4 regions of the Kocuria sabuli genome follow, and region 4 is predicted to be linked to each of the others. Evidence: riboswitches for the same ligand, from Rfam matches in the RefSeq annotation. Region 4 holds a riboswitch; each other region holds the start of a gene.

Region 1 (5,021 bases), on a different contig from region 4:
CTCCGGCAAGGGCGACGTGCGGCTGATGTCCCCCTCGATGCTCGGCAGCGCCTCCGCGCTCGTCGTCGTGGGCGTGGCCCTCACCGTCTTCGCGGGACCGCTGTTCCAGCTGGCGGACAACGCCGCCGAGAACCTCGTGCGGCCCGAGCGCTACGTCGGTGCCGTGCTGGACCCCGGTTCGGCCCCCCGCCCCGTCGTGGAGGAGGCCCCGTGAGCCGGCGACCCAAGAACTCCCTGCTCGTCGAGCTCCCGCTGCTGGTGTGGCTGGTGTTCGTGTGGGGCGCCCTGTGGGGGGACTTCGGCCCGGGGAACCTGATCCTCGGCGCGGTCCTGGCCCTGCTCGTGACCTGGGTGCTCTACCTGCCCCCGGTCCAGCTCTCGGGCCGGTTCGACCCGCTGCAGTTCGCCCTCTTCGCCGTCACCTTCGTGTGGCAGGTCGCGAAGGCCAGCGTGGAGGTCATGCTGATCGCGGTCCTCGTGGGCCCCCGGGCGCGCAACGCGGTGGTGGGCGTCGGCCTGCGCACGCGCTCGGACCTGCTCCTCACGGCCACCGGCCACACCATGACCCTGATCCCCGGCTCGCTCGTGGTGGAGGTCGACCGCGCCACGGCCACGCTGTACTTCCACGCGCTCAACGTCCGCACCCCCGAGGAGGCCGAGTCCTTCCGCCGGTCGGTGCGGCAGGTCGAGGCCGCGTGGATCCGGATCATGGGCTCCCGGGAGGAGCTCGCCGCCCTGCGGGCCGAGCGCCGCGGGGGAGGCCGTGCGGCCGCGGAGCAGCGGGACAGCGCCGCGATCGGCTCCCCGGTCACGGCCGGGCAGCAGATCGTGGGCGGCCGTCGGACGGACGTCCCGACCGAGACCCCCGAGGAGGACCGCCCGTGATGGAGATCGCCGTGGCCGTGGCGGCCGTGCTGCTCAGCACGGCCACCGCAGGCGCGCTCTACCGCCTCGCCAAGGGCCCGTCGCTGCTGGACCGCGTGGTGGCCACGGACGTGCTGCTGGCCATCGTCGCGGCCGCCCTCGCCGTGGAGATGGCCTACCACGGCCACCTCGACAACCTGATTCTCATGGTGATCGTCTCGCTGGTCGGCTTCATCGGGTCCGTCACGGTGGCGCGCTTCGCCACCCAGACCGCCGAGCACGGGAAGTGAGCGCCGTGCTGGACACCGTCCTGGACGCCGCCGCGGCCGTGTGCATGGTGCTCGGCGCGCTCATGTCCCTCGCCGCCGCGATCGGCCTGGTCCGGTTCCCGGACCTGCTGACCCGCATGCACGCCGGGACCAAGCCGCAGGTCTTTGGGCTGCTGCTGCTGCTCACGGCCGTCGCCCTGGAGAACAGGGACCCGGTCATGGTCCCGCTCATCGTGCTGGGCTGGGTCTTCCAGCTGCTCACCGTGCCGGTCTCGGCCCACATGGTGGGCCGCTCCACGTACCGCACGAAGCACCTCAACCGGGCCACGCTGACGCAGGACGACCTGCAGGAGGTGCTCAACCGCACCGGCGAGCGGGGCACCGGCGAGCCGGGCCCGGCCGGGCCACCGGCCGCGGACGGCCGGCGCGCCGACGGCCGGCACGTCGACGGACAGCAGACTGACGGATCGGGGCGGACGCGTTAGGCTGGGCACGATCGACCGGGCGCACCCGCGCCGCCCCGACGACAAGGAGCAGCAGTCCATGAACACGAAGATCCTCGAACTCGCCGGCACCGGCCTCTCGCTGGGCGGTGTGGCCCTGTCCCACAAGGTGCTCGGCTCGGTGTGGACGCGCGCCACCGGCAACCCGCCCCCGGCCAAGAACCCGGACCCGGACGAGGCGTGGACCGGCATCATCATCTGGTCCCTCGTCACGGGGCTCGTGGGCACCGTCATCAAGGTCGCCATCTCCCGCCAGGTCGCCAAGATGGAGAACGAGGACAAGCCGAAGGCCAAGAGCCAGGCCGAGGTCTGAGTTCCGCAGGCACCTCGTGAGGGGGCCCGTTCCGCCGGACACCGCATCGGTCCCCGGCGGGACGGGCCCCCTGCGCGTGCGGGGAGCAGGCCGGTGCGCGGCCGGGGTAGACTCGGGGCACTGAACGACAGGGGAGCGCTGCCCGCCGGAAGGCCGGCGCGGCGCTGAGAGTGCGGATCGCCGCAGACCCTCGAACCTGCTCCGGTTAGCACCGGCGAAGGGAGTCGAGCATCTCAGGGGTGCACCCCGGGTGCGCGCCGACGGCGCGGCCCGTGGCGTCCCGTCCCCTCCTGGTACCGATGGCTCGCAGAGCCCAGGAGGAAGAACGTCCGATGAACACCACCACCCACCGTCCCGCAGCCCGTGCCCGCACGTCCTGGCGCGTCGTCGACATCGTCGTGGCGGCCGTTCTCGCCGCCGTGTGCGCGGTCGTCTTCTGGGCGTGGTCGAACCTGCTCTACCCGCTGACCGCCGCGGCCTCGGTGGCCTACCCGCCCGGGACGGCCCTCATCGGAGGGGGCTGGCTCGTGGCCGGCGTGCTCGGCGGCCTGATCATCCGCAAGCCCGGCGCCGCCCTGTTCTGCGAGCTGCTGGCCGCGGTCCTCGAGGGCCTGCTCGGCACGCACTTCGGCTGGACGGTGGTCCTCTACGGCCTGATCCAGGGCCTCGGGGCCGAGCTCGTCTTCGCCGCCGTGCGCTACCGCCGGTTCAACGCAGCCGTCGCCGTGGCCGCCGGCGCGGTCAGCGGTCTGTTCCTGGGGATCACCTCGAACGTGCTCGCCAACTACGAGTGGGCCCTCGGTCACCAGATCGCCTACCTGGTCTTCTCGGTCGTGTCGGGCGCGGTGCTCGCCGGCCTGCTGATGTGGGCCGTGGTCAAGGCGCTCGCGGCCACGGGCGTGCTGCAGGGCCTGGCCTCGGGCCGGGTCGCGCGGCGATGACCGCCTCGCCGGGGCGGCGCCCCGGTGCGCCCACCGCTGCGGGGGCGCGCGTCGAGGCCCGGGGTTTCGGCTGGCACCACCCCGGCCGGGACGCCCCTGCCCTGCGGGGCATCGACCTCGTGGTCGAGCCGGGGGAGCGGGTGCTCCTGCTCGGGCCCAGCGGGGCGGGCAAGTCGACCTTCCTGCACGCCCTCGCGGGGGTCCTGCACGACGACGACGGGCTCTCCCGCAGCGGGGAGCTGCTGCTCGACGGCACGGACCCCGACCGGGCGCGCGGCCGGGCGGGGCTCGTGCAGCAGGACCCCGAGTCCCAGGTGGTGCTGTCCCGGATCGGCGACGACACCGCCTTCGGCCTCGAGAACCTCGCCGTGCCCCGGGAGCAGATCTGGCCGCGGGTCCGCGCCGCCCTCGACGACGTGGGGCTGCCCCTGCCGCTCGAGCACCCCACCGCCGCCCTGTCCGGCGGGCAGAAGCAGCGCCTCGCGCTCGCGGGCGCGGTGGCGATGCGACCGGGCCTGCTCCTGCTGGACGAGCCGACCGCGAACCTGGACCCCGCCGGGGTGCTGCAGGTCCGGGACGCCGTGGTCGAGTGCCTCGACCGCAGCGGGGCGGCCCTCGTGGTCGTGGAGCACCGCGTGGCCGTGTGGGCCGAGGCCGTGGACCGCGTCGTCGTCCTCGGCCGCGACGGCGGGATCAGCCACGACGGGAGCCCGGCCGAGGTGCTCGGCGCGGCCGCCGACGAGCTGGGCCGCGCCGGGGTGTGGGTCCCGGGGCGGATCCCGCCCACCCGCGTGCCCGCCCGCGCGCAGGACGAGGACGGGGAGCCGCTGCTGGGCGCGGCCGGGCTCGCGGTCTCGCGGACCCAGCCCTCGGCGCGGCAGCTGCGCGCCCGGCGCCGGGCCGCGCGGCGCGGCCGGCCGCTGTCGGACGCCGCCGCGGGCGGGGACCTGCCCGTCGCCGCGGCGGGCATCGGACTGGACCTGCGCCGCGGCCGGGCCGTGGCGGTGACCGGCCCCAACGGCGCCGGCAAGTCCACCCTGGCGCTGACCCTGGCCGGGCTCCTGGCCCCCGTGCGCGGAGCCGTCACGGCCGGTCCGGCGCTGGCGCGCGGGGCGGGCGCCGATCCGCTGGCCTGGAGCGGCCGGGATCTCGTGGCCCGCATCGGGACGGTCTTCCAGGAGCCCGAGCACCAGTTCCTGCGCGCCACCGTGCGGGCGGAGCTCGAGCACGGCCCGCGCCTGGCGGGCACGCCCGCGGCCGAGCGGGACCGGCGCACGGACGAGCTGCTCAGCCGACTCCGGCTCGCCCACCTGGCCGGGGCCAACCCCTTCACCCTCTCCGGGGGAGAGAAGCGGCGGCTGTCCGTGGCCACCGTGCTGGCCACGGACCCGGACGTCCTGGTGCTGGACGAGCCCACGTTCGGCCAGGACGCCCTGACCTGGGCCGAGCTCGTGGACCTGCTCGTGGAGCTCGTGGACGACGGCACGGCCGTGCTCGCGGTGACCCACGACGAGGACTTCGTGCGCGCCCTCGGGGCCGAGGTGCTGGAGCTGGGGTCCTCCGGCGTCCCGGCGCCGGGGAGTCCGGCGCCGGGGAGTCCGGCACCGGGTGCCCCGGCATCCGGTGCCGGCCTCCCCGGCGCGCCGGGGCGGTTCACCGGCCTCCCCGGCCCGTCCGCCGGGGACCCCGGGGCCGCGCCCAGCGCGGTGCCCGGGCCGGCGCGGGAACCGGTCCGATGAGCGCCCCGGTGATCGCCCCGGCGGTCCGTGCGTCCCTGCTCGGCCGTGCGAACGCCGTGGTCAAGCTGGCCGGTGCCCTGCTGCTCACCGTGGTGCTCGTGGTCAGCGCGGACCCCGTGACGTCCGGGATCGTGCTGCTGTGCGAGCTCGGGCTGCTGGCGTGCGCCGGCCGCCGCCCGCTCGCGCTGCTGCTGCGGGCCTGGCCCCTGCTGCTGGCGGCGCTGGTGAGCGGCTGGGGCACGGCCCTGCTCGCGGAGGACTCCGGGCCGGTGCTGCTGGACCTCGGGGTCACCGAGCTCTCCGCGGGCTCGGTGGCGGCGGGCGCGGCGATCGCCCTGCGCGGGCTCGCGCTGGCGCTGTCGGGGCTGGTGGTGGTGCTCAGCACCGATCCC
Region 2 (5,021 bases), on a different contig from region 4:
CAGCTCGACGGCGCCCATCCGGGTCCCGGCGGACAGCAGGTCCTCGGCCGGGCGTGCCGTCAGGCTCCGGGGGTCGGGGTTCTGGGGAAAGATCGGCATCTCGGGGCTCTCCGTCGGCATCGGCAACACAATGGTTGATATGTCCTCAAGGATAGCCCCTAAAAGCTTTCCAGTGCAAGTAAATGCGCCTCGCCAGGAGGCGCTCGCGGGTCAGCCCGTTCCGCCCGTCCGGCTCAGCACGAGCTCGACGGTCTCCGCGGGCCGGTCCCACATCGGGAAGTGGCCGCAGGAGTCGAACCAGTGCAGCTCGGCGCCGGGGAACCGCTCGAGGGCGCGGTGCGCCTGGCTCGGGGTGACCACCCGGTCCTGGCGACCCCAGCCGATGACGACGTCTCCCGGGGTCTGCGCCCGGGTGGCTCCCTCCTGGTCGGGTCCGTGCACCAGGTCGTGCAGGAGGGCGTCGTAGCTGGGGGACGTCGCCCACGTGCGCAGCTCGCGCAGGACCAGCTGCGGGTCCAGGGCCCACGGCCGGGGGCTGAGCTGGGCGAGCAGCGCGGTGCGGGTGACCGGGTTGCGGGTCAGCGCCGGGAGCACCGGCCGGAGGGCCCGGACCAGCCGGATGGAGGCGCCGATCGAGAGGCCGAAGACGAGGCGCTGCCGGGGGCTCCAGAAGCCCCCGGGGGACAGGGCGACGGCGGTGCCCCCGACGCCGCGCCGGGCGAGCTCCAGCACGAGCCGGGCGCCGACCGAGCTGCCCAGCAGGTCGACCCCCGCCAGCCCGTGGGTGTCGATGAAGCCGGAGACCGCGTCGGCCAGGCGCGCGACCGTCACCTCGCCCTCCAGTGGAGCGGTGGCGCCGAAACCGGGCAGGTCCAGGGCGATCACCTCGCGGTGGGCGGCCAGGCCGGCGAGCACCGGGTCCCAGGTCCGCCAGGTCGAGCCGAGACCGTGGATCAGGAGCAGGGGCCTGCCGGTGCCGAGCCGTTCGTGGTGCATGTCCATGACCCCGATCCTCGCCGACGGCGAGCCGCCTGGCCAGCGCCGCCCGGCCTGCGGACCGGCCCAGGGGGGGCGGCCCCCGGGCCGGGCGGTGGTCAGAGGACGAAGATCAGCGCCGCGATGACCGCCACGATGACGAGGAGGACGAGGCCCCAGGCCTTGAGGTTGTCGGAGTCGTCCTCCTCCGGGTCGGAGGCCTGGCGCGGCGGCCACCCCCCGGGTCCGGCCATCGATCCCCCGGGTCCGGCCATCGGGCCGCCGGGTCCGGCCATCGGTCCGCCGGCCCCCGGACCGGGGAACGGGCCGCCCTGTGCCTGGCCGGGGAACGGCCCGCCGGGCTCGCCGGGCCGGCCGAGCTGCCCGGGCGGCGGCGGGGCGGGCGTCGACGGGCTGACGCCCCACCGGGGGGCCTCGGGGGCGTCCGCGATCGAGGGGTTCGACGGCGCCGGTCCGGACCCAGGGTCTCCCGGTGCCGACGGACCGGCGGGCGGCAGCGTCTCGCCGGAGAGCACGGGGCCGTCCTCGCGGTGGCCCTTCTCGGCCTCCGTCAGCAGCGCCACGAACCGCTCCAGCTCCTCGGAGCCGTCGTACTCCCGGGCGAGGAAGCGCTCGGCCCGGCGGCGCACCACCCGGTAGACCCGACCGTCGTCGGGAATGCCCAGGTCCCGGGCGGCCTGTGCCACGGCGAGCGGCGGCTGCTCGGGCAGCGGGTTCGTGCCCCACTCCAGCAGCCCCGTGAGCAGGGACCGCTCCAGGACCGAGGCCATGGCCGCCCGGGCGCCGGGCACGCGGGTGAGCTCCAGCAGCCCGCTCGGCGGCGCCGAGGGGCACCCGGGGACGTCGCCGGGCAGCCGGGCCGCCCGCTCGAGCCAGAACGTGTCGCCGAAGAGGGTGGCCAGCAGCACGGCCGCCGCGAGCCGGTCCTCGCCGGGCGGGGCGTCCTCCGGGGCGCCCTCCTCCCAGTGGGCGCCCAGCGCCCGCCGGGCGGGCTCACCGGCCAGCCGGACGCGCAGCTGCACGTCCTCCGGGCCGCGGGCGGTCTGCGCGGGATGCTGCACCGCGTGCCGCACCTGGGGGTCGAGCTCGGGGTCCATGGGCCACTCCTCCGTCGTCGTCCGGGTCCATGCTCTCTGACAGGTCCATGCTCTCAGACGGGGCTGTGCGGCCGCGGGGAGCCGGTGGGGAGTTCAGGCGGGGAGCAGGCTGCGCAGCTGCCCGGCGGCGGCCCGCGGGTCGGGAGCCTCGGTGACCGCGCGGACGACGACGGCACCGCGCGCGCCGGCCGCCAGGACCTCCGGGAGCCGCTGCTCGTCGATGCCGCCGATGGCGAACCACGGCACGGGCGCGGCCTCCGGATCGGCGTCCAGCCGGGTGCCGGTCAGCTCGGCGACCGCCCGGACGAACCCGAGGCCGGTGGCGGGCCGCCCCGGCTTGGTGGGCGTCTCCCACACGGGCCCGGTGCAGAAGTAGTCGACGTCCGGGTCGGCGAGCGCGGTCCGGGCCTGGCCGAGGTCGTGCGTGGATCGGCCGATCAGCACGTCCGGGCCGAGCAGCTGCCGGGCCTGGGCGGGGGTGAGGTCGTGCTGGCCCACGTGGAAGACGTCGGCGCCCACGAGCGCGGCGACGTCGGCGCGGTCGTTGACGGCGAACAGGGCGTCGTACTCGGCGGCGACCCGGCCCAGGAGGCGCAGCGCGGCGATCTCCTCGTCGGCGTCGATGCCCTTGTCCCGCAGCTGGACGATGCTCGCCCCGCCGGCGTAGGCGGCGTGCAGGAAATCCTCGAGGTCGCCCTGCGCGCGGCGGGCGTCCGTGCACACGTAGAGCCGGGCGGCGAAGAGCTTGTCCGCCCGGGCGCCTCTCAGCGGGGACTCGGCGGGGGCGGAGGTGTCCTGGGTATGCTGGTTCACACGCTGATGATAGGTCAGCGGTTCTGCGGGAGCCCCACCGGGCTGAGAGGGCGTCCAGCGCCGACCGCCACACCTGATGCGGGTCATGCCGCCGTAGGAAAGGACATCGCCCGTGACGTCTGCGCCTCCCGCACCTGCCGTCCCGTACCCGGACCCCGAGCATGTCCGGGCCGACGTCGCCGTGGTCGGTGCCGGTGTGGTCGGCCTGGCCACGGCCTGGGAGCTGCGCCGCCGCGGCCGCTCGGTGGCCGTGGTGGATCCCGAGCCCGGCTCCGGGGCCAGCCGCGCCGCGGCCGGGATGCTCGCCCCGGTCAGCGAGGTCCAGTACCAGCAGGAGCCGCTCTACCCCCTCATGACGGACTCGGCCGCCGCGTACCCGGCCTTCGTGGCCGCCCTCGAGGAGGCGGCGGACGGGTCGGTCGGCTACCGCACCACCGAGACCCTCGTCTGCGGCGTCGACGCGGCCGACCGGCAGGCCCTGGCCGACCTGCGCGAGCTGCAGCGGCGCCACGGCATGGCCGTGGAGCCGCTGACCCTGCGCGCCGCCCGGGCCCTGGAGCCGGCCCTGAGCCCGCGGCTGTCCGCCGTGCACCGCATCCCCGACGACCACCAGGTCGACCCGCGCCGGCTCGTGGCCGCGCTGCTCGCCGCCCTCGTCGCCCCCGGGCTGCCGGAGACCTGCCGGGCGGGAGGCCCCGACGGCGGGCCGGCCCGCCTCGTGCACGACCGCGCCGTGGGCCTGCGCAGCAGCGCCGACGGCGCGGTCACCGGCGTGCACCTGGCCGGCGGCGGGATGGTCTCGGCGGCGGAGACGGTCCTCGCGCCGGGCACGGGCCTCGCCGGCCTCGAGGGTCTGCCCGGGTCCTGGCGCCCGCCGCTGCGCCCGGTGCACGGGGACATCCTCCGCACCCGCGTGCCCGGCGGGGCGCCCGCGCTGCTCGAGCGCACCGTCCGCGGCCTGGTCCACGGGGTGCCCGTCTACCTGGTGCCCCGGGCCGACGGGACGGTGGTGATCGGGGCGACCTCGCGCGAGGACGACCTCGAGGGGACCAGCGCCGGGGGCGTGTTCCGGCTGCTGCGCGACGCCCAGGCCCTCGTGCCGGGCGTCGCCGACCTCGAGCTGGTCGAGGCCATGGCCCGCGCCCGGCCCGGCACCCCGGACGACATCCCGTACCTGGGCCGCATCCGCGGCCCGGCGGGGGAGCCCGTGCCCGGCCTCGTGGTCTCCACGGGCTACTTCCGCCACGGCGTCCTGCTCACCCCGCTGGCCGCCCGCCTCGCCGCGCGACTGGTCCTGGGCGGGGCCGTGCCGGACGACGACGCGGGGCACCTGGCCAGCACCGACCCGCACCGCTTCGACCGCCCCGCCGGGGCGCCCCCCGAGGACCCCGACCCGGCCGCGGCCGGACCCCGCCACCCGAACAGGAGCACCCGATGACCGCCATCACCCTCAACGGCCGCCCGCACGCCGTGGCCGGGGGCACCACCGTCGTCGACCTCGTGGCCGAGACCGTCGGGCGCCCCCTGGGCCCTGACGGCGCCCCGCTGGACGGCCGCCGCCTGGGCGTGGCCGTGGCGGTGGACGCCGCGGTGGTCCCCCGCAGCCGCTGGGCCCGCACCCCCGTGGCCGAGGGCCAGTCCGTCGAGATCATCACCGCCGTCCAAGGAGGCTGACATGACCGTCCCGCACCCCGACCCGCTCGTGCTCGACGGCACGGAGCTGTCCTCCCGGCTGATCATGGGCACCGGCGGGCTCAGCTCGCTGCACACCCTGGAGCAGGCGCTGGTGGCCTCCGGCACCGAGCTGACCACCGTGGCCCTGCGCCGCTACGCCCCGGGCCAGGGGGACTCGCTGTTCGCGATGCTCGAGCGCAACGGCATCCGGATCCTGCCCAACACCGCCGGCTGCTACACCGCCCGGGACGCCCTGCTCACCGCCGAGCTGGGCCGCGAGGCCCTGGAAACCGACTGGGTCAAGCTCGAGGTCATCGCCGACGAGGAGACGCTGCTGCCCGACGTGGTGGAGCTGCTCGACGCCACCGAGCAGCTCGTGGCCCGCGGCTTCAAGGTCTTCGCCTACACCTCGGACGACCCGGCCGTGGCCCGCCGGCTCGA
Region 3 (5,021 bases), on a different contig from region 4:
GGAGGCCGCCCACAGCTCGTCGCTGAACCGGGCCGGTGCCGTGCCCCAGGTCTCGAGGGCCTCCTGGACGTGGTGGAAGTGGTGCACGGGACCGCTGCCGTGGCCGACCGACAGGTCCCCGGAGCGCTCCAGCGCCCCGCGCAGCCAGTCACGGGCGATCCCCAGGCTCCGCGCCCAGTCCCCGTGCCGGGCCTGCAGGGTCGCCAGGGCGGAGGAGAGCGAGCAGCCGGTGCCGTGCGAGTTCTCGGTGGCCACGCGGGCGCCGTCGAACGCGACGAGGGGCTCCGGCGCGGCCGGGCCCACGAGCGCGTCCGGGGTGCGGTCCCCGGTGAGGTGCCCGCCCTTGACGAGCACCAGCGTCCCGTGCTCGCGGGCCACGCGGTGGCCCTGGGCGAGCGCCTCCGCCCACGACGACGCGACGTCCTCCCGGGCGAGCACCGCCAGCTCCGGCAGGTTCGGGGTGACGAGGTCGGCGAGGCGGAGCATCGCGCGCAGGGCGTCCTCGGCCTCGGGCTCCAGCAGGCGCCCGCCCGAGGTCGCGATCATGACGGGGTCCAGGACCACGATCGGCGGCCGGTGGGCCTCGAGCCAGCGGGTCACCGTCTCGATCACGGGCACGGAGCCGAGCATGCCGATCTTGACGGCGTCGATCTCGACGTCCTCGGCGACCGCGTCGAGCTGCGCGGCGAGGAACTCGACCGGCGGGACGTGGATGGAACGCACGCCGAGGGTGTTCTGCACGACCACGGCCGTGACGGCGCTCATCCCGTAGCCGCCCATCGCGGCGATCGACTTCAGGTCCGCGTGCTGGCCGGCCCCTCCGGTGGGGTCGGTGCCGGCGACGGCCAGGACGCGGGGTACGGCGGTGCTCATCGGACTGCCTCCTCGGCGGTGCTGCGGGCGAAGGCCCGGACGTATGCGGCGGCGGCCGCGGCGGGGTCGGGCGCGGCGCAGATCCCGGAGACCACGGCCAGTCCCGCGGCGCCGGCGGCGCGCAGGGCGGGGGCGTCCTCGACGCGCACCCCGCCGATGGCCAGGCACGGCAGGCCGGTGCGGGCCGCGGCGCGGGCGAAGCCCTCGACGCCCAGCGGCTCGGGGTGGTCGGGCTTGGTGCGGGTGGCGTGCACGGCGCCGACCCCCAGGTAGTCGACCGTGCCCGGCGGCAGGGCGGCCGCCGCGTCCAGCTCCTGCGCCGTGGCGGCGCTGAGGCCCAGGACGGCGTCCGGCCCGCAGATCCGCCGGGCCAGCTCCACCGGCAGGTCGGACTGGCCGACGTGCACCCCCGCCACGGGGGCCCCGGCCGCCCGGGCGGCCAGGTAGGCGTCGGCGCGGTCGTCCACGAGCACGGGCACGTCCCGGCCCACGCGCTCGGCGACGGCCATCAGCAGGGCCACCAGGTCCCGGACCGGGGCGTGCTTCTCCCGCACCTGCACCATGGTGGCGCCGCCGGCCACGGCGGCCGCCACGACGTCGGGGACGCTGCGGGGCGCGCTGAGCGCGGAGTCGGTCACCAGGTGCAGGACCAGGGCGGCGGGATCGAGGTGGGCGCTCACCGGGCGCCCGCCTCGCGCACGAGCCCGGCCCGGGCGGCGATCCGCTCCGGCGTGATGGTGTGCAACCGGTCCAGCAGGGCCACGGCGAACGAGCCGGGGCCGCCGCAGTCCGCGGCCGCGTCCTCGGCCGCCAGGGTGTAGACCGTCGTGGCGGCGACCGCCGCCGCGGCCGCGTCCGCCCGGACGGCGGTGAACGCGGCCATGAGCGCGCCCAGGGCGCAGCCGCCGCCGGTGACGCGGGTCAGCAGCGGCGTGCCGTGCGGGACCCGCACCACGGCGCCGTCCGGGGCGCGCACGAGGTCTACGGGTCCGGAGACGGCCACCGCGGCGCCGGCCTGCCCGGCGAGCGCGGCGGCGGCGTCCCGGGCGGCGTCGATGCCGTGGGTGGCGTCCGTGCCGCGCCCCCCGGCGCCGCCGGCGAGGCCGATGATCTCCGAGGCGTTGCCGCGCACGATCGCCGGCCGGTGCTGGAGCAGGTCGCGGGCCAGCGCGGTGCGCACGGGCAGCACGCCCACGGCCACGGGGTCCAGGACCCAGGCCCGGCCGGCGCGGCGGCGGGCCCCGACGGCCTCGTAGGCGGCGCCGCGCTGCTCGGCGGTGGGCGTGCCGGTGTTGACGAGCAGCCCGTCGGCGAGCTCGGCGAAGACGCCGCCCTCGCCCTGGATGTCCGTCATGGCGGGCGAGGCGCCCACGGCGAGCAGGACGTTGGCGGTGAAGTTGGTGACCACGGCGTTGGTGATGCACTGCACCAGCGGCGCCGCGGTGCGCAGGTCCTCGAGGGCCGCGGCGGCGTCCTCGGCGAGCGCCGGGTCCGGCGGCGCCGTCCCCTCCGCTCCTGCGGGGCGGGCGGGCGGGGGTACGGCATCGCGCATCTGCGACATCCCTTCGCTAGTACTGGCTAGATCAGGTTCGACGGGTGTGCTCTCAGCCGCTCGCGCGGCACCCCGTGTCAGGTGTCCCCCAGTCTAGTCGCCGCGACGCCGGGACCGGACGGCGGAGGGCCCCGACCGTGCGGTCGGGGCCCTCCGTGGGGTGTCGGCGAGCGGGGGCTCAGCCCTGGCCGGTGGGCCGGCCGCTCGTGAGGTCCTCGGCCTTGACGCCGACGCCCACGACGGTCGGCGCCCGGTCGGGGGAGCTCCGCTGCGGGGACTCCGCGGCGGTCCTCGCCTCGTGGCGCGCGCCCTCGGCGGCGGCCGCCTGCCCGGCGGTCACCTCGGCCTCGCCCGGCCGGGCGGCCGGGGCCGACGCACGCCGGGAGCGGCGGCGCGGGCGGACCGGCTCGGCCGGGGCCTCGGCGGCGGGTTCCGCCGACGGCCCGCTCGCAGCCGGCCGCTGCGCCGGGGCGGCGGGCTCGGGAGCCTCCGCCTCCTCGGCGGCGGGGGCCTCCTGCTCGGGGGCCAACTGCTCGGGGGCCGCCCCCTCCGGGGTGTTCTGGCCGAAGGCCTCCGCGAGGGAGTCCAGGCTCAGCCGCGGCGCCTCGGCGGGCTCCTCGACGGCGGGCACGTGGCCCTGCGGGAGCTCGATGACCTCGCCCTTGATGGTCAGGCGCGAGCCCTGCTCGGTCACCGCCTCGCGGTCGTCCCGGTCGGCACCGCGCTCGTCCTCGGCCGGGTCGAGGGTCTCCCCCGCCTCCTGCTGCTCGGCCGCGGCCTCCCCGTTCTGACCGCGGTTGCGGCTGCGCTTGCCGCGCCGCTTCTTCCGCGAGCGTCCCGAGCCCTCCGGCCGGGACTCCGCCGGGGCGGCGGACTCGTCGCCGGGTGCCGGTTCCGCCTCGTCCGGGGTCTCGTGGTGGGTGGCGGCCGCGATGGTCGCGAACGCCGTGCGCGCGGCATCGGCCTTCGCCTTCTCCGCGGGATCGGGCTCGGCGCCCTGGGCCTCGGCACGGGCCGGCTGCTGCTCGGCCGGGCCGCGGCGGTTGCGCTTGCGCTCGGTGCGGTTGGGCCGCTGCTGGTCGCGCGGGTCCCCCGTGACGCCGCCGGAGCGGCTCTCCAGCGGCTGCTCGTGGACGACCACGCCCCGGCCGGCGCAGTGCTCGCACGGCTCGGAGAACACCTCCAGCAGGCCCGTGCCCATCCGCTTGCGGGTCATCTGCACCAGGCCCAGGGAGGTCACCTCGGCCACCTGGTGCTTGGTGCGGTCCCGGCCCAGGCACTCCACCAGGCGGCGCAGCACGAGGTCACGGTTGGACTCGAGGACCATGTCGATGAAGTCGATGACGATGATGCCGCCGATGTCCCGCAGCCGCAGCTGCCGCACGATCTCCTCGGCCGCCTCCAGGTTGTTCTTGGTGACGGTCTCCTCGAGGTTGCCCCCGGAGCCGGTGAACTTGCCGGTGTTGACGTCGACGACCGTCATGGCCTCGGTCCGGTCGATCACGAGCGAGCCGCCCGAGGGCAGGAAGACCTTGCGGTCGAGCGCCTTCTGGATCTGTTCCTCCACACGGTAGTTCACGAACAGGTCCTCGTCCTCGTCCCACTTCTTGAGCCGGTCGAGCAGGTCCGGCGCGACGTAGGTCACGTACGCCTCGATGTTGTCCCACGCCTCGTCGCCCTGGACGACCATCGTGGTGAAGTCCTCGTTGAAGACGTCGCGGACGGTCTTGATCGTCAGGTCCGGCTCCGCGTAGAGCATCTCGGGGGGCAGGGTCTTGGTGGAGCCCGAGCGCTCCTGGATCTGCTCCCACTGGGCGCGCAGCCGGTTGATGTCGTGGGTGAGCTCCTGCTCGGAGGCCCCCTCGGCGGCGGTGCGCACGATGACTCCCGCGCCGTCCGGCAGACGGTCCTTGAGGATCTTCTTCAGCCGGGCGCGCTCGACGTCGGGCAGCTTCCGGGAGATCCCGGTCATCGACCCGCCCGGGACGTAGACCAGGTAGCGGCCGGGGAGGGAGATCTGGCTCGTGAGCCGGGCGCCCTTGTGGCCCACGGGGTCCTTGGTGACCTGGACGAGCACCGAGTCCCCGGACTTGAGGGCCAGCTCGATCCGGCGCGGCCCGCCCTCGAGGCGCGACGCGTCCCAGTTCACCTCGCCGGCGTAGAGCACCGCGTTGCGGCCCCGGCCGATGTCGATGAACGCCGCCTCCATGGACGGCAGCACGTTCTGCACCTTGCCGACGTAGACGTTGCCGATCAGCGAGTCCTGCTGCGTGTGGGAGACGAAGTGCTCGGCCAGCACGCCGTCCTCGAGGACCCCGATCTGGATCCGGTTGTCCTTCTGGCGCACCAGCATCTGCCGCTCGACGGACTCGCGGCGGGCGAGGAACTCGGCCTCGGTGATGACCTGGCGGCGGCGGCCGGTCTGGCGGGACTCGCGCCGGCGCTGCTTCTTGGCCTCGAGCCGCGTGGAGCCCTTGACCGCGACGACCTCGTCGGACGTCGCGGTCTCCGCGGCCCGCGGGGCGCGGACCCGGGTGACCGTGTTGGGCGGGTCGTCGTCGTCGCCGCCCACGAGCTCCATGTCGACCTCGCCGCG
Region 4 (5,021 bases):
GTCCCGGGCGCGGTCGAGCTGGCGGCGCAGCATGGCCCGCGGGGACATGGGGATCGGCTGCCCGTCGTGGCCGGTGAGGTCGCACTGGATCATGACCTGCCCGGGGTTGTGCGGCATCAGCCGGATGGTGTCCAGGTCCATGGCGAACTCCATGTCCCCGTAGCCGGAGGACCAGCTGCTGATCGAGTAGCCGCCCACGGTGTTCATCTCCGTGTCCACGGCCAGCAGGTAGTTGCAGCCCTCGGCGCCTTCGCCGAGCACGGAGTCCAGGAAGAACTGCGCGTGGTTGAGCTTGCCCTGCAGCCGGCCCTGCATGTCGGTGAAGGCGAGCACCACGGTGTCCACCAGCCCGTCGGCGACGTGCCGGCGCAGCTGCTCGACGGTGAGCATCCTGGCGTTGCGCGGGTGCTGGGGGGTCTCGCTCATGGGTCCGTTCCTTCGTCGCTGGAGTGGTGGGACGGGGCGCCGGAGGGCTGCGCCCGGCGGTCAGTGCAGGTCGGCCTCGGCGGTGCGGATCTGCGCGAACTCCTCCTCGGGGGCGTGGCCCACGAGGCGGTGCCGGCTGTAGAACCAGTAGTAGGCGAGGAAGACGACGAACACGAGGGCGGTGATCGACGCGGCGACCACGTCGACCAGGAAGGTCGCGACCACCGCCACGAGGGCCAGCACCAGGGCGATCCCGGTGGTGACCACGCCGCCCGGGGTGCGGTAGCCGCGCGGGAGGTCGGGCTCGCGGACCCGCAGCACGATGTGCGAGAGGTTGAGCAGCACGTAGGAGACCGTGGCGCCGAAGACCGCGATGTTGATGAGCAGCCCGCCATCGCCCGTGACCGCCGCGAGGACGAAGCCGATGGTGCCGGGCACCACGAGCGCGACCCACGGCGTCCTGCGCTTCCCGGTCAGCGAGAGCCAGCGGGGCAGGTAGCCCGCGCGGGACAGGGCGAACAGCTGCCGGGAGTAGGCGAACATGATGGAGAAGAAGCTCGCGACCAGTCCGGCGAGGCCGGCGTAGTTCACGATGTCCGCCATCACGCTGTCGTCGCCGGCCACGGTCCGGATGGCCTCCGGCAGCGGGTTGTCGGAAGTGCTCATCGCCTCCGCGCCCGCCGCCCCGGGGACGAGGACGAGCATGAACGCCCCGGAGACCAGCAGGAAGGCCATGGCCACGATGATCCCGCGCGGCATGTCCCGCTTCGGGTCGGCCGTCTCCTCGGCGGCCAGCGGCACGCCCTCGATCGCCAGGAAGAACCAGATGCCGTAGACCAGGGCGGCCATCGCCCCGGCCCAGCCCATGGGCAGGAAGCGGCTCGCGCCCACCGCGTCGTTCGGGACGATGTCGAAGAGGTTCGCGGCGTCGAAGTGCGGCACGAGTGCGACGACGGTCACCCCCAGTGCGAAGACCGCGATCACGGTGATGCCGAACATCAGCTTCAGGGCCTCGCCCACCCCGTACATGTGGATGCCCATGAACACGAGGTAGGCAACCAGGTAGACCGGCCACGAGTTGGTGATCCCGAACAGGCCCAGGGCCTCGATGTAGCCGCCGATGAAGGTGGCGATCGCGGCCGGGGCCACGGCGTACTCGATGAGCACGGCCATGCCGGTGGCGAAGCCGCCGAGGGGTCCGAGGGCGCGGCGGGCGAAGCCGTAGCCGGCGCCCGCCGTGGGCAGCGTGGAGGAGAGCTCCGCGAGGCCGAACACCATGCAGGTGTACATCAGGCCCATGAGCACGAAGGCGATGAGCAGTCCGCCCCACCCGCCCTCGGAGAGCCCGATGTTCCAGCCGGAGAAGTCCCCGGAGATGACGTAGGCGATGCCCAGGCCCGCCAGCAGGACCCAGCCGGCCGCCCCGGACCGGAGCTGACGGTGCTGGAAGTACTCGTCGGTGTCGTGCGGCCGTGCTGGGGAGTCGGGCATGGGACGATCCCTCCGGGTTCCGCAAAGGTCTGAAAACAGACGTATGAGGTCAGTGCTGACAGTCTGTGGTCTCCCCTGAGGACCGTCAAGACCCTGCATCCGCGCGGGTCGGAGTTCGCGACGGCTGTGCCCGCGGACCACTGGCGGCCCGATGCGGCCGTGGCACGATGGGCGCAGGACCCAGCGCAAGGAGGAGCGCCACCGTGAGCGACCCCGTCCCGCACCCCCTCATCCGGCCCGTCCGGCAGGGCAACGCCTTCGAGGAGGCCGTCGAGCGGATCCTGGACTCGATCCGCCTCGGCCTGTTCCGCAGGGGCGAGCGGCTCCCGCCCGAGCGGGAGACGGCGGCCCTGCTGGGCATCTCCCGTTCCACGTTGCGCGAGGCCCTGCACGAGCTCCAGGACGCGGGCGTCCTGGAGGTGGTGCGCGGCCGGTACGGCGGGACCTTCGTGACCGGCCGGACCGCCCACCCGGACGAGGACCTGCCCCGGGTGGACCCCGCGGAGGTCGAGGACGTGATCGTGTTCCGCGCCGTGGTGGAGCCCGCCGCGGCCGAGCTGGCCGCGGCGGCCGCCCTGAGCGCGGCCGCCCGCGCCCACCTGCGGGCATGCCTGCGGCAGGTCGAGGAGAGCTCCCCGGAGGACTACCGCCCCGCCGACGCCCGCTTCCACATCGCCGTGGCCGAGCTCGGCGGCTGCCCCAGCCTGGTCCGCGCGGTCGCGGAGGTCCGCTCCCGGGCCAGCGACCTGCTGGACCGCATCCCGGTGCTGCCGGTCAACCTCGAGCACTCCGACCGCCAGCACCGGGAGATCGCCGACGCGATCCTCGGCGGGAACGCGCCCGGTGCCCGGGCCGCGGCCCTGGCCCACCTGGAGGGCACGGCGGCCTTGCTGCGCGGCTTCCTGGGCCACGGCGCCGAGCACGGGACCGCGAAGGAGGCCGGGAACGGAGCCGAGGACGGGACGGGCGAGCAGACCGGCGAGCAGACCCGCAACGGCCTCCCGGGCCGGGAGCGGCCCCCCGGTGGCCGCTGAACCGCACAGCCCCGGCCGGGATGCCGAGGGCTCCCGGCGCCTCGGCCCCCGGCAGCGGGCGTCGCGGCGCCGGGACTCCCGGTCTGAGTGCCCGCGGCGCCGGTCCGGCGCCGGCGGCGGGCGGTCATGGTGGTGCGGTCGGCGCAGCGCCGGCCCTGATCCCGCGCGCTGGACGGAGGGCAGCGAGGGCGCGGGTCTATACTCGGCCGCAGTGACACGGGGTGCCGGCCCCACGCGAGGAGCCTGCTGAGACGACACCCGTCGAACCTGATCCAGTTCGTACTGGCGAAGGGATGTCCTGACGGGCCCGGCCGTGACCGCCCCGCACCTCCTCTCGCCCTGACCCTCAGGGAGACCCATGCAGATCGCAGAACAGACCGTGCTCGTGACCGGCGGCGGCCGGGGCCTCGGCCGCAGCGTCGTCGAGGCCTTCGCCGCCCAGGGCGCGAAGGTCGTGGTCAACTACCGCGCGTCCCGGACGGCCGCGGAGGAGCTCGCGGAGCAGTACGGCCCGGAGCGGGCCGTGGCCCTGGCCGCCGACGTCACCGACGCGCAGCAGGTCGCGGACCTGCTCCGCGCCGCCCGCGAGCACTTCGGCTCCCCCGTCACCACCGTGGTCAACAACGCGCTGGCGGACTTCTCCTTCAACGGCGACGCCCGCTCCGGGGCCGAGGACATCGGCTGGGAGGAGTTCGAGGCGCAGTTCGCCGGCAGCGTCCGAGGCTCCCTCAACACCGTCCAGCAGGCCCTGCCCGCCATGCGGGAGCAGGGCTTCGGCCGGGTGGTCAACATCGGCACCAACCTGTTCCAGAACCCGGTGGTCCCGTACCACGACTACACGGCGGCGAAGGCCGCGCTGCTGTCCCTGACCCGCACCCTCGCCAAGGACCTCGGCGCGCACAACGTCACGGTCAACATGGTCTCCGGGGGCCTGCTGCGCACGACCGACGCGAGCGCCGCCACCCCGGAGGAGGTCTTCGACTACATCGCCTCGGCCACGCCCCTGGGCCGGGTCACCACCCCGGCCGAGTTCGCCGACGCCCTCCTGTTCTTCGCGTCCCCCTGGGCGCGCTCGGTCACCGGGCAGAACCTGGTGGTCGACGGCGGACTGGTCCTCGACTGAGCGCGGCCGCCGTGACCTCGCCGCGACAGCTGCACCTCAACGCCTTCCTCTTCGGGGCCGGCCACCACCAGGCGGCCTGGCGCCGCCCGGAGTCCCCCCTGGAGCAGCTGGGGGACATCGCCTACTGGGAGCGCCTCGCCCGCACCGCCGAGCGCGGCCTCTTCGACGCGGTGTTCTTCGCCGACGGGCACAGCGCCGGGGACGTCGGGTCCGGGCCCCGGTGGTTCCTCGAGCCGCTCACGGCCCTGTCCGCCATGGCGCGGGCCACGGAGCGGATCGGACTGGTCAGCACCGTCTCGACCACCTTCTGGACGCCGTTCCACGCCGCCCGGATGCTCGCCTCGCTCGACCACATCAGCGGCGGCCGGGCGGGGTGGAACGTGGTGACCTCGATGTTCGACGCCGAGGCGCGCAACCACGGCCTGCCGGGGATGCCGCCGCACGACGAGCGCTACGCCCGGGCCGAGGAGTTCGTGGACGTCACGCTGCGGCTGTGGGACTCCTGGGCCGACGACGCCCTGGTCCGGGACCGGGACGGCCTGCACGCCGACCCGGAGCGGGTGCACCCGGTCGGCCACGCCGGGGAGCACTTCCGCGTGGACGGGCCGCTGACCGTGCCCCGCTCGCCCCAGGGCCGCCCGGTCCTGTTCCAGGCCGGCGCCTCCGGGCCCGGCCGCGACCTGGCCGCGCGCTGCGCGGAGGGCATCTACGCCGTGGCCTACGACCTGCCCAGCGCCCAGGAGTACACCGCGGACCTGAAGCGGCGGGTCGCCGCGGCGGGCCGGGACCCGGGGAGCGTGGCGGTGATGCCCGGGCTCGTGGCCTACGTGGGATCCACGGAGCGGGAGGCCCTCGCCCAGCAGGCGGCGGTGGACGCCCTGCTGCCGACGGAGCAGTCCCTGGCCCAGCTGAGCACCTTCGTCCAGCAGGACTGCAGCGGCTGGGAG

What was found. A riboswitch is a leader RNA that binds a small molecule or an ion and turns the genes downstream of it on or off. The one in region 4 is predicted to bind thiamine pyrophosphate.
Region 1: linked by a shared signal. The riboswitch ahead of RE027_RS06160 (ECF transporter S component) and the one ahead of RE027_RS09380 (3-oxoacyl-ACP reductase) in region 4 are both predicted to bind thiamine pyrophosphate.
Region 2: linked by a shared signal. The riboswitch ahead of RE027_RS16775 (FAD-dependent oxidoreductase) and the one ahead of RE027_RS09380 (3-oxoacyl-ACP reductase) in region 4 are both predicted to bind thiamine pyrophosphate.
Region 3: linked by a shared signal. The riboswitch ahead of thiM (hydroxyethylthiazole kinase) and the one ahead of RE027_RS09380 (3-oxoacyl-ACP reductase) in region 4 are both predicted to bind thiamine pyrophosphate.

Annotation. Positions count from the first base shown of each region.
Region 1 is NZ_JAVHZE010000004.1:115,380-120,400, forward strand. It holds gene RE027_RS06135 (Na+/H+ antiporter subunit D) at 1-214, shown strand, start outside; gene RE027_RS06140 (Na+/H+ antiporter subunit E) at 211-885, shown strand; gene RE027_RS06145 (MrpF/PhaF family protein) at 882-1,154, shown strand; gene mnhG (monovalent cation/H(+) antiporter subunit G) at 1,160-1,618, shown strand; gene RE027_RS06155 (DUF4235 domain-containing protein) at 1,677-1,949, shown strand; TPP riboswitch at 2,069-2,189, shown strand; gene RE027_RS06160 (ECF transporter S component) at 2,282-2,890, shown strand; gene RE027_RS06165 (ABC transporter ATP-binding protein) at 2,887-4,629, shown strand; gene RE027_RS06170 (energy-coupling factor transporter transmembrane component T family protein) at 4,626-5,021, shown strand, end outside.
Region 2 is NZ_JAVHZE010000026.1:10,779-15,799, forward strand. It holds gene RE027_RS16755 (VOC family protein) at 1-99, opposite strand, end outside; gene RE027_RS16760 (alpha/beta fold hydrolase) at 211-1,002, opposite strand; gene RE027_RS16765 (hypothetical protein) at 1,095-2,093, opposite strand; gene thiE (thiamine phosphate synthase) at 2,187-2,906, opposite strand; TPP riboswitch at 2,922-3,023, shown strand; gene RE027_RS16775 (FAD-dependent oxidoreductase) at 3,019-4,344, shown strand; gene thiS (sulfur carrier protein ThiS) at 4,341-4,580, shown strand; gene RE027_RS16785 (thiazole synthase) at 4,582-5,021, shown strand, end outside.
Region 3 is NZ_JAVHZE010000001.1:88,154-93,174, forward strand. It holds gene thiD (bifunctional hydroxymethylpyrimidine kinase/phosphomethylpyrimidine kinase) at 1-873, opposite strand, end outside; gene thiE (thiamine phosphate synthase) at 870-1,553, opposite strand; gene thiM (hydroxyethylthiazole kinase) at 1,550-2,425, opposite strand; TPP riboswitch at 2,417-2,510, opposite strand; gene RE027_RS00405 (Rne/Rng family ribonuclease) at 2,604-5,021, opposite strand, start outside.
Region 4 is NZ_JAVHZE010000007.1:132,813-137,833, forward strand. It holds gene RE027_RS09365 (glutamine synthetase family protein) at 1-426, opposite strand, end outside; gene eat (ethanolamine permease) at 487-1,917, opposite strand; gene RE027_RS09375 (FadR/GntR family transcriptional regulator) at 2,121-2,951, shown strand; TPP riboswitch at 3,159-3,262, shown strand; gene RE027_RS09380 (3-oxoacyl-ACP reductase) at 3,310-4,074, shown strand; gene RE027_RS09385 (LLM class flavin-dependent oxidoreductase) at 4,086-5,021, shown strand, end outside.